Regions from separate parts of the Cobetia sp. PDI-23MA genome, predicted to be linked through region 1. Evidence: predicted binding sites of a transcription regulator. Region 1 holds the regulator's gene; each other region holds the start of a gene.

The links. Region 1 encodes LexA, which represses DNA repair genes until DNA is damaged. Its sites were predicted from a motif close to TACTGTNTANNTANACAGTA; they were not measured.
Region 2: the regulator LexA is predicted to act here: its motif matches at 2,046-2,065, upstream of ruvC (crossover junction endodeoxyribonuclease RuvC).
Region 3: the regulator LexA is predicted to act here: its motif matches at 1,834-1,853, upstream of AC5WNJ_RS01805 (LexA family protein).

What each region holds. Positions count from the first base shown of each region.
Region 1 is NZ_CM183352.1:951,916-955,189, forward strand. It holds gene topA (type I DNA topoisomerase) at 1-140, shown strand, start outside; gene AC5WNJ_RS04100 (DUF6586 family protein) at 140-619, shown strand; gene AC5WNJ_RS04105 (hypothetical protein) at 872-1,111, shown strand; gene lexA (transcriptional repressor LexA) at 1,287-1,916, opposite strand; gene AC5WNJ_RS04115 (TetR/AcrR family transcriptional regulator) at 2,475-3,152, shown strand; gene AC5WNJ_RS04120 (L,D-transpeptidase family protein) at 3,152-3,274, shown strand, end outside.
Region 2 is NZ_CM183352.1:1,938,623-1,941,896, reverse strand. It holds gene ruvB (Holliday junction branch migration DNA helicase RuvB) at 1-241, opposite strand, end outside; gene ruvA (Holliday junction branch migration protein RuvA) at 482-1,096, opposite strand; gene ruvC (crossover junction endodeoxyribonuclease RuvC) at 1,409-1,987, opposite strand; gene aspS (aspartate--tRNA ligase) at 2,268-3,274, opposite strand, start outside.
Region 3 is NZ_CM183352.1:387,780-391,053, forward strand. It holds gene AC5WNJ_RS01795 (FMN-dependent NADH-azoreductase) at 1-407, shown strand, start outside; gene AC5WNJ_RS01800 (IMPACT family protein) at 518-1,144, opposite strand; gene AC5WNJ_RS01805 (LexA family protein) at 1,171-1,647, opposite strand; gene ccmA (cytochrome c biogenesis heme-transporting ATPase CcmA) at 2,121-2,888, shown strand; gene ccmB (heme exporter protein CcmB) at 2,885-3,274, shown strand, end outside.

The sequences.
Region 1 (3,274 bases):
CGGCACAGATTCGCTTCTCGCGCAAGGTCAAGGCTCAGTACGTCATGACCGATGAGGAAGGCAAGGCGACCGGCTGGAAGGCGACCTACGACAACGGCCGCTGGGTCGTCGAGGACAAGCGCAAGGGAGCCAAGAGCTGATGAGCCAGCGTGCCCGTACCAATCAGCTGCTGTATCAGGCCGAGTTGCTGCTGGCCCAATCAGCGGTCTCTGGCGACGATGAGCATGCCGTGGCGCGTCGCATGGCCGGTGAAGAGGGCGCGCTCGCCCTGCTGGAGCTGGCGCTGGCGTCATTGCTGGAAGAGTGTGCCGTGACGGCGCGCTGGCCAGAGGGTAGCTGGCGCGAGCGCCTGGCCACACCACCGACGCCCATTGCCGAGGTCGAGCAGCTGCGCAGCCTGCTTGAGCGTCCTGACAGCTGGTTGTCTGAGCTGATCGCGGATGTGACCCGTCTGCATGAAGAGGGTGGCGTCGCTCGCCGCGAGGAATCGCGTTCGCGGGGTGATGGTCTGATCATCGCGGCAGCCTCGAGCGCCTCGCTGGCCGAGCGTCTCAGCGCCGCCATCACGGCATTCAAGGCGCTGCTGCCGCAGCTGCGCGAGTCGAGTGTCGAGTGGTAGGTCAAGGCGTTGATCTGGTGCTGCACGCTGGTGGTGACTGGCGCATGGCAATCGGGTGACGTTTCGCCTTCACGGGTGCTAGACTGATTGCATTGTGGCAAGCCCTGCATTCTCCGGTACGACCATGGCTCTGGCTGTGGTCGTACTTTTTTCTGCGTCGCTGATGGCAACGCGGTGACGGGCTTGCCAGCCGTCGCGCTGACGATTACAACGACGCCGGTATCTCGCGAGATGCCGTGCAGGAGGAATGACGTGTCCGATCCCGCCGTACTTGAAATTGTGCAAATGGAAGATGGTGAAGTGATTCTGCGCGCCGCGGAAAGCGAAGGTGAGCCGCTGCTCAGCATTCGCATTTCGGACGAGGCCGCTGATCTGCTGCGTGACAATCGTTTCGAGGTCGCGCGTGAGATGATCGACCACGCCATCACCCGGACTCGACTCTGGGATGGGGAAGAAGACGAGGATGAGCAGTCAGAAGGCATCGTGCACTGATTCATCGCTCGTGCTTCACGCACAAAAAAACCCGCCTTGAGGCGGGTTTTTTTGTGCGATGCGTGCGGCTTTTCCGTTGCTCAGGGCTCTGCGAGAAAAGCTCTGCGAGAAAAGCCCTGATGGAAAAGTGCTGCTGGGCAACGCTAGGTTGCTCAAGGCGCAGCTGGTCAAGGCCTCAGTGCAGGCCACCATCGCGGATGACGCCTACCCCGAGACCCTCGATCTCCAGGCTGTCCGTGCGCAGATCGACCTTGATCGGCGAGAAGTCCTCGTTCTCGGCTTCCAGCCACACGTAGTGCCCGTCACGGCGGAAGCGCTTGACGGTGACTTCATCTCCCAGGCGTGCCACCACGATCTGTCCGTCACGCACGCTGGTGGTGCGATGCACGGCCAGCAGGTCGCCTTCCAGAATTCCCACATCCTTCATCGACACGCCGCGCACACGCAGCAGGTAGTCGGCAGCCGGCGAGAAGTAGTCGCTCGGCAGCGGGCAGTGACGGTCGATATGCTCGCTGGCAAGAATCGGGCTGCCGGCGGCCACTTCCCCGATCACCGGCAGACCATCGTTGGCGCTGTCGTCGACTTCAGCCAGCGACGGCACGCGAATGCCGCGTGAGGTGCCCGGCACCATCTCGATGGCGCCCTTGCGCTTGAGGGCACGCAGATGCTCCTCGGCGGCATTCGGCGAGCGGAAGCCCAGCGCCTGGGCGATTTCGGCCCGCGTCGGCGGGTAGCCAGAGGACTTGATGGTCTTGATGATGAAGTCGAAGACATCCTGCTGGCGCGGAGTAAGCGGCTGGGTCATGGCATTGCCTTTGGCCTGGGCGGCATCTTGAGCTGACGGCACGGGGTGTGCATCCATACAACTGTCATTGTATCCAGTCATGGCAGTCATGCAAGGCATCCTGGCTTGTGTGGAGGCCTCAAAGGGCAGGTAGTCGTCGAGATATCGCCGTCTGCCGACTTGGCTTGTCGATATCCAAGGCAAGCTGTCGCGAGGTCAATCCGGTGTGGCCCTGCGGGGGGGGGGGCTGTCACCGAGCACGACGAGTCCTTGAATCGGCACGGTCTGCATTGAAGGAATATCAGGCTCAGCTAAACCTCTGGCGTTTGAAACGCGAGAGAATTGTCAGTCATGGCATGGCGCGCTAGAATCAAAGTGTTTCAAACGGATGTTCGCCGATGGCAGTGTTCGGATGTGTCGTACTCACTTGTGTCGTACTCACGTGTGTCGTGATCAAACGAGCCGATATCGTACGTGGCCTTCCGGTGAACCTGCACCACCTCATGAGAGAGTCGCCGCGCGGCGCTTGCGTCGTGACCTACGACTCCAGTCCTCTTCTACCTGACAAGGGTTCCGCCCATGGCCCAGACCGATACCGTTACCCGCATCCTCGATACTGCCGAGGTGCTGTTCGCCGAGCGTGGTTTCGCCGAGACCTCACTGCGCAACATCACCAGCAAGGCCAAGGTCAATCTGGCGGCGGTGAACTACCACTTCGGCTCCAAGAAATCGCTGATCCAGGCGGTCTTCGCGCGCTATCTCGATCCGTTCAGTGAGCGTTTCCACGCGGCACTCGACAGTGTCGAGAAGCAATACGCCGGGCGTCAGGTGCCGCTGGAGGTCCTGCTGGAGGTGATGGCGCGTACCGTGCTGGAGGTGCCGGCCGAGCGCAACAGCCTGCGTACCTTCATGCGCCTGCTCGGGCTTGCCTACACCCAGGGTCAGGGCCACATGCGGCGCTATATTCGCGAGCACTACGGCACGGTCTTCAGTCGCTTCGCCGAGCTTTTGAAGCTGGCGACGCCTGATCTGCCGGACAACGAGCGCTTCTGGCGCCTGCACTTCATGCTCGGCAGCGTGATCTTCACCTTCTCGGGCCTGGATGCACTGCGGGATATCGAGGAGGCCGAGTACGGCCATCACACCACGGTGCGTGAGCTGATCCAGCACATGCGTCCGGTGGTGGTAGCGGCGATGGCAGCGCCGTTGCCGGCCTCACTCGGGGATGGTGAGGCGGTCACCCAGGCGGCCAGCTGATGGCCTGCTGGGTAGCAGTGGATCTCGCGCGCCAGAGCCTTGAGATACGCAATGACGCGCCGAGTGGCAGTCGTGATGCGCCGCCCTCCGTGGCTGCCCCTGACGCGCTGGTATACGCCTGC
Region 2 (3,274 bases), 990 kb from region 1:
CACTCATCTCGCTGGCGATGATGTGCGCCAGCGTCGTCTTGCCGAGACCGGGTGGGCCGAAGACCAGGGTGTGATCCAGACTGTCGCCTCGTCCTCGTGCGGCACTGATGAAGATTTCCATCTGCTCGCGGACGATGGGCTGTCCGATGTAGTCACTCAGCGTTCGTGGCCGGTTGGCGCGATCGATCCGCTCTTCCGGATCATGCGTCGCCGCGGAGATCAGTCGGTCCGACTCCATCATGATGCTTGCTCAACTCCTGATGACGCAGGTCACGCACATGACGCAGATGATGGGCCATGAACATGCGTCAGTGGCAGGTGGCAAGGTTGGCCAGGGCGGTGCAACGATCTAGCGCATCTGCGTTCAAGCGCGCACTTTCTACCCCAGTAACCTGCCAATCCCTAGTCAATAAATCCAATCACGATGCGCCGTTTCCTTCACGGAAACTATAGGGCGCATGTTTGCTGCTCCGGCGGCGCCTCAGCTGGCCATCTTGCGCGCCAGTGCCGCCTTGATGAGCGCTTCCGTGGAGGCGCCGGTCTCGAGCCCGGAGAGCATCTTGGCCGCCTCGACAGGCTTGTAGCCCAGAGACACCAGCGCGGCTTCGGCATCCGCCAGAGGATGGGTGACCGGCGGTTGCGGCTGGGAGGCACGCGCCATTTCATCCAGCCCATCATCCGCCGGCAGCGTCCAATGCTTGAGGCGATCGCGCATCTCGATGATCAGTCGATCCGCCGTCTTCTTGCCGACGCCCGGCAGTCGTGTCAGCGCTCGGCTATCTTCGTCGTGAACACAGCGAATGAAATCGGACTGCTCCATTCCTGACAGAATCGCCAGCGCCAGTCGCGGACCGACACCGGAGATCTTGATCAATTCACGGAACAAACGACGCTCGGGCTCCTTGCCGAAGCCATACAGCAACTGCGCGTCTTCGCGCACCACCAGGTGGGTGTAAAGCTGGCAATGTTCACCCACGGCCGGCAAGCCCAACAGGGTGTTCATCGAAGCTTCCAATTCATAACCGACACCCTGTACGTCAAGCACCAGCTGCGGCGGTTGTTTTTCCAGCAATGTCCCGGTCAGGCGTCCAATCATGTTGCGGCTGTCCTTGCTCGGCAGAGAACGTGTTCGGTGGGATCGTGCTGCTCGCAGACCCGATTCTCTGCACGGATTGTTACAATGCGGGCAAGCCTACCAAAGATGAAGCGCAGGCGGCATGTCCCAGTGTCACGACGAATTTGTCGCATCTTTCTGACAGTCATACCTTGGGTGAGGACCCGAAGCCTGATGCCGCGCGGCTTGGCGCATCACGCAATCGGCTGCTGCCAGGCTCGGCAGACACTCTACAAGTGACTGAAAAATCGATATTAATTGAGCACAATACCGCATTTGTCGCTCAGCGGCATGTCAGGCGTCAGGCTCGAAGTCTCGCCAGCTGCTGCTACGTCGCACGCGGGTTCCCTTGCGTCGACTGGTATTCCCCAGCCCCAAGGCTTCCAGCTGGTCATTGCCGGGCGTCAGTCGTCGACGCGCGAAACAATGCGTCAAGGCGATGGCCAGCGCATCGGCGGCATCGGCCTGTGGCGTGGCGGAAAGCTTGAGCGTATGCGTGACCATATGCTGCACCTGAGACTTCTCCGCGGCACCGGTACCGGTCACGGCCTGCTTGATCTGACGCGGCCCGTACTCGAATACCGGCAAGCCGTGGTTGGCTGCACACACGATGGCAGCTCCGCGCGCCTGGCCCAGCTTGAGCGCCGAATCGGCGTTCTTGGACATGAAGACCTGCTCGATGGCGAATTCCGCGGGGCGATGCAGGGCGATAACCTCGCTGATACCGGCATAGATCTGCGCCAGGCGCTGATCCAGGCTGACCTGTGACATGCGGATGCAGCCACTGTCCACATAGCGAGGCTGAGCCGCAGAGACATCCAGTACCCCATACCCGGTCAGACGTGAGCCCGGGTCGATGCCAAGAATGATCATGCCGCTGCCTCGTCTCTCACACCTTGCGTTTTCGCTGTCGTCATCACGCCATCGCTCTTACTGTGTATATAACCAGCCACCATGCCACAAAAAAGGCGGTGCGACACTGTCATTGCCTGACGTGAACGCCAGCAAACAGTCTCGCACCGCCTTGTCAGGCTTGCTCGCCCCCTAGTTTATCAGGCCACAGGGGCAAACCTGCCACCGCGGGACCGCCCGGGTCTGATCGAATCAGTCCTGACGGCCCCACCAGTCACTCTCTCGGTCATGCGCCGCTGAATCAGGCCTGACCGCTTTCGCCCTCGACCTTGACCTTCTGACGCAGACGGATGTTCAGCTCCTTGAGCTGCTCACCGCTGACCACACCCGGAGCGTCGGTCATCATGCAGCCGGCGCTCTGGGTTTTCGGGAAGGCAATCACTTCACGAATGGTCTTGGCGCCGGTCATCAGCATCACCAGGCGGTCGAGACCGAAGGCCAGACCACCATGGGGCGGCGCGCCGAACTTCAGGGCATCAAGCAGGAAGCCGAACTTCTCTTCCGCTTCTTCTTCACCGATGCCCAGTACTTCGAACACGGTACGCTGCATGGCCTGTTCGTGGATACGGATGGAGCCGCCACCCAGCTCGGTGCCGTTGATGACCATGTCGTAGGCGCGAGACAGTGCCGCTTCCGGGTTGGTCTTGAGCTCTTCCGGCGTGCAGGACGGCGCAGTGAACGGGTGGTGCAGCGCGCTCAGACGGCCATTGGCATCGGCCTCGAACATCGGGAAGTCGACGACCCACAGCGGTGCCCACTCGCGGGTGTAGAGGTTGAGGTCTTCACCCAGCTTGACGCGCAGCGCACCGATGGCCTCGGCCACGATGTCGGCCTTGTCAGCACCGAAGAACACGATGTCGCCATCGACGGCGCCACAGCGGTCCAGCACGTCATCCACGACGTCTTCCATGAACTTGACGATCGGCGACTGCAGCCCCTCGATCCCCTTGGCACGTTCGTTGACCTTGATCCATGCCAGGCCCTTGGCACCGTAGATGCCGACGAACTTGGTGTAGGCGTCGATTTCCTTGCGTGACAGGCTGGCACCGCCCGGCACACGCAGCGCGGCGACACGGCCCTTGTCGTCCTTGGCCGGTCCGGAGAAGACCTTGAAGTCCACGCCGCTCATCAGGTCATCGACATCCACCAGTTCCAGCGGGATACGCAGGTCCGGCTTGTCGGAACCGAAGCGGCTGATGGCCTCGGAATACGGCATGGTCGGGAAGTCACCCAGCTCGACATCGAGCA
Region 3 (3,274 bases), 560 kb from region 1:
GCAAGCTCGCCGCACTGTCCGATGAATTTCTGGCCGAGCTGAAAGCGGCCGATCTGCTGGTCGTAGCGGCACCGCTCTACAATCTGGGCCTGCCAACACAGATGAAGGCGTGGTTCGATCGAGTGCTGCGTGCCGGCGAGAGCTTCCGTTACACCGAGAAGGGGCCGGTAGGTCTGCTGGAAGGCAAGCAGGCACTGGTATTGGCAGCACGTGGCGGGATATATGCGGGCACTGAAATGGATTCCCAGACACCGCACCTGAAATCCATGCTCGGGCTGATGGGGATCACGGATCAGCACTTCGTGTATGCCGAAGGCCTCAACATGGGCGATGAGTCCAGGGCCGCCTCACTGGCCGAGGCCAAGGCTGCCATCGCCAATCAGGTGCAAGCTCTGCAGTTCCGCTGAGAGAAGTGAAAACACGAACGCCATCGCCGCCCCTTGTCCGGGCGGTGATGGCGTTCGTGTTTGTGCACAGCCAAAGGGAATCGCTGGCGCCGGTCAGTCGCTGGTGCAGGTCAGTCGCGGGAGTCGAGCACTTCCAGCGCTCCCTTGAGACGCGCATGCAGTTCTTCCAGCGGCGGCTGGGCGCTACCTTGCGGCCAGCCCGCCGTCAACACTACGCCATCAGCACCATAGTCGCTGGCATCCACTGGCACATCGTAGCCATTCAACCAGTGGCGAACATCGGCTTCATGGGCGAAGCCGACCTTCAGGCGCCTGGGCGTGCGCGGCGTGAAGGTCGTGGTGGGCAGGTGCTCAAGCGCCTCGAGCACCGCGCGGCTGTATGCCCGCGCCAGGCCGCCGGTGCCCAGCTTGATGCCGCCGAAGTAGCGAATCACCACGCAGGCCACCTGGCCGACGCCACTGCCTTCGAGCACCTGATACATCGGCCTGCCAGCAGTGCCGCCCGGCTCGCCATCATCGGAGAAGCCGATGGCATTCTGCTCATCGGGTGCCCCGGCGATGAACGCCGTGCAGTGGTGGCGCGCGTTGGGATGGGCGAGATGCGCCTGCGCCAGCAGCCGCGTCATGCCGTCTGGCGTCGGGGCATGGGCCAGCCAGGCGATGAAGCGGCTCTTCTCGATCTCGATGCTGTGTTCATGGTGCGCCTCGGGCGCCAGTGCCGGTATCTGATAGGTCATGGCACCATCTTATCAAAGCGTCGCTCTCAGTGAGTGACGGCGTTGCCGCGCACCACGCCCATTACCATGCCCAGCACTTCGATATCGGCATTCTTGAGATAGATGGGGGCCATGCTGTCGTTGGCCGGTTGCAGGCGCACGCCGGTCTTCTCGATATACAGTTTCTTCAGCGTCACTTCCTGCTGGTTGATCATCACCACGGCAGTCTCGCCGTTCTCGGCGCTTTCGCTGCGTTCGATGATGATGATGTCGCCATCATGGATGTTGCAGTTGATCATCGAATGGCCGCGCACGCGCAGGGCGTAGGTATTGCGGCGCACCATGCGCGTCGGCACGGCAACCGTACCGCAGTCGGCGATGGCTTCGATGGGCATACCGGCGGTGATGTTGCCGAGCAGCGGGATATCCATCATGTCGCTGGCGGTGATTTCCTGCCAGGCCTGGTCATTGAGCGGCAGGTTGTGAAGACGCTGAAGGTAGTGCGGAGCGTGAAGACGTGACATGAGCAATCCCCTGATGCCGTGCGGTCGGCGCGGAAGGTGCGTCGGCCTGCGATGCAGCGTGGAGGGTCGTCAGGCTGAGTTCATCTGTCGCCTGCTAGGCTCCGCGAACATGCTGACAACGCGTTGAGCCGACCCGATCAGTCTGTGCCTGCACTCGGCAGGCGTGTGATGAAGGTACTGTATGGATACTGTTTTTGTATACAGTGCCTGCATCATAGCAAGCTCTCGCGAAGTGGCAAGAGGTCAGCGGATCGACCGGCGCCACTCCAGCGAAAGTGTGTCGTATGAATGTGCACCACATGTCGCTGATATATTTCTCGAGTGCTTGACTGCCCGTCATGGTGGGGCTGCGAGACCAGGCGATCGGCTGCTCGGTGGTCAGTGTCGACCTCAGCTCGTAGAATGGCTCGCAGTGACCCTTGGGTCTGCCTTTGATGTCGCACTCCGCGACGGCTCAGCCGCGAGAATCCGGGATGCCCAGCCAGCCTGCCAGCGATGAAGTCAGTAGCGCGCCGCCTCTGTTGGCGGTCGTGGCGCTCGGCTGTGAGCGTGATGAGCGCTGGCTGTTCGAGGGGCTGGATCTTTCGCTGCATGCGGGAGAGATCCTGCAGGTCGAGGGCCCCAATGGCAGTGGCAAGACGACCCTGCTCAAGATTCTGTCCGGTCAGTTCCATGACTACGAGGGCGAGGTGCTCTGGCGCGGCCAGCCTTCCTCGCGGGTGCGTGACGACTTTCTGGGTTCACTGCTCTATCTGGGTCACCAGCCCGGCATCAAGGGCACCCTGACCGCCTTGGAAAACCTTGCCTGGTATCAGGCGCTTGGCGGTCAGCCGCAGGTGAAGTCAGAGGCCTGCAGCGAGATCGCCTGGGCGGCGCTGGATGCCGTAGGGCTGGCCGGTTTCGAGGATGTGCCTGCCCAGCAGCTTTCCGCCGGTCAGCAGCGACGTATCGCGCTGGCGCGGCTGTATCTGACGCCACGCCGGCTGTGGGTGCTCGATGAGCCCTTCACCGCCATCGATCGCGACGGCGTTCAGGCGCTGGAAGCATTGCTGCTGGCTCACGCCCAGCGTGGGGGCGGTGTGGTGATGACGACTCATCATCGCTTCTCGCAGGCCTCGCGCTTGCGCCGCTTGTGCCTGGGCGCTAAGGAAGGGGTGAAGGCCGAGCAGGGGCTAGAGCAGGGTTCAGAGCAGGGTGTGGGCGGGAAAGACACAGCCTCGACACAAGGCGCCTCGGCATGAACCATGAGCTACTGACGGCATTGCCCGAGGCCCCGCCCACCGGTTCGCTGGCCGGGGCCTTCAAGGCGACCCTCGCGCGCGACCTGCGTCAGGCGCTGCGCCGACGCAGTGAGCTGATCAATCCGCTGGTGTTCTTCGCCCTGGTGATCACGCTGTTTCCGTTGGGCATCTCCCCGGACAAGGCGCTGCTGGCGACGCTGGCGCCGGGCCTGTTGTGGGTGGCGGCGTTGCTGGCGACGCTGCTGTCACTGGATGGTCTGTTTCGACAGGATCTGGAGGACGGCAGTCTCGAGCAACTGCTGCTGACGCCGCAGCCATTGCCGTTGCTGGTACTGGCCAAGGTGGTAGGCCACTGGTTGCTGACCGGCCTGCCGTTGGCGCTGATG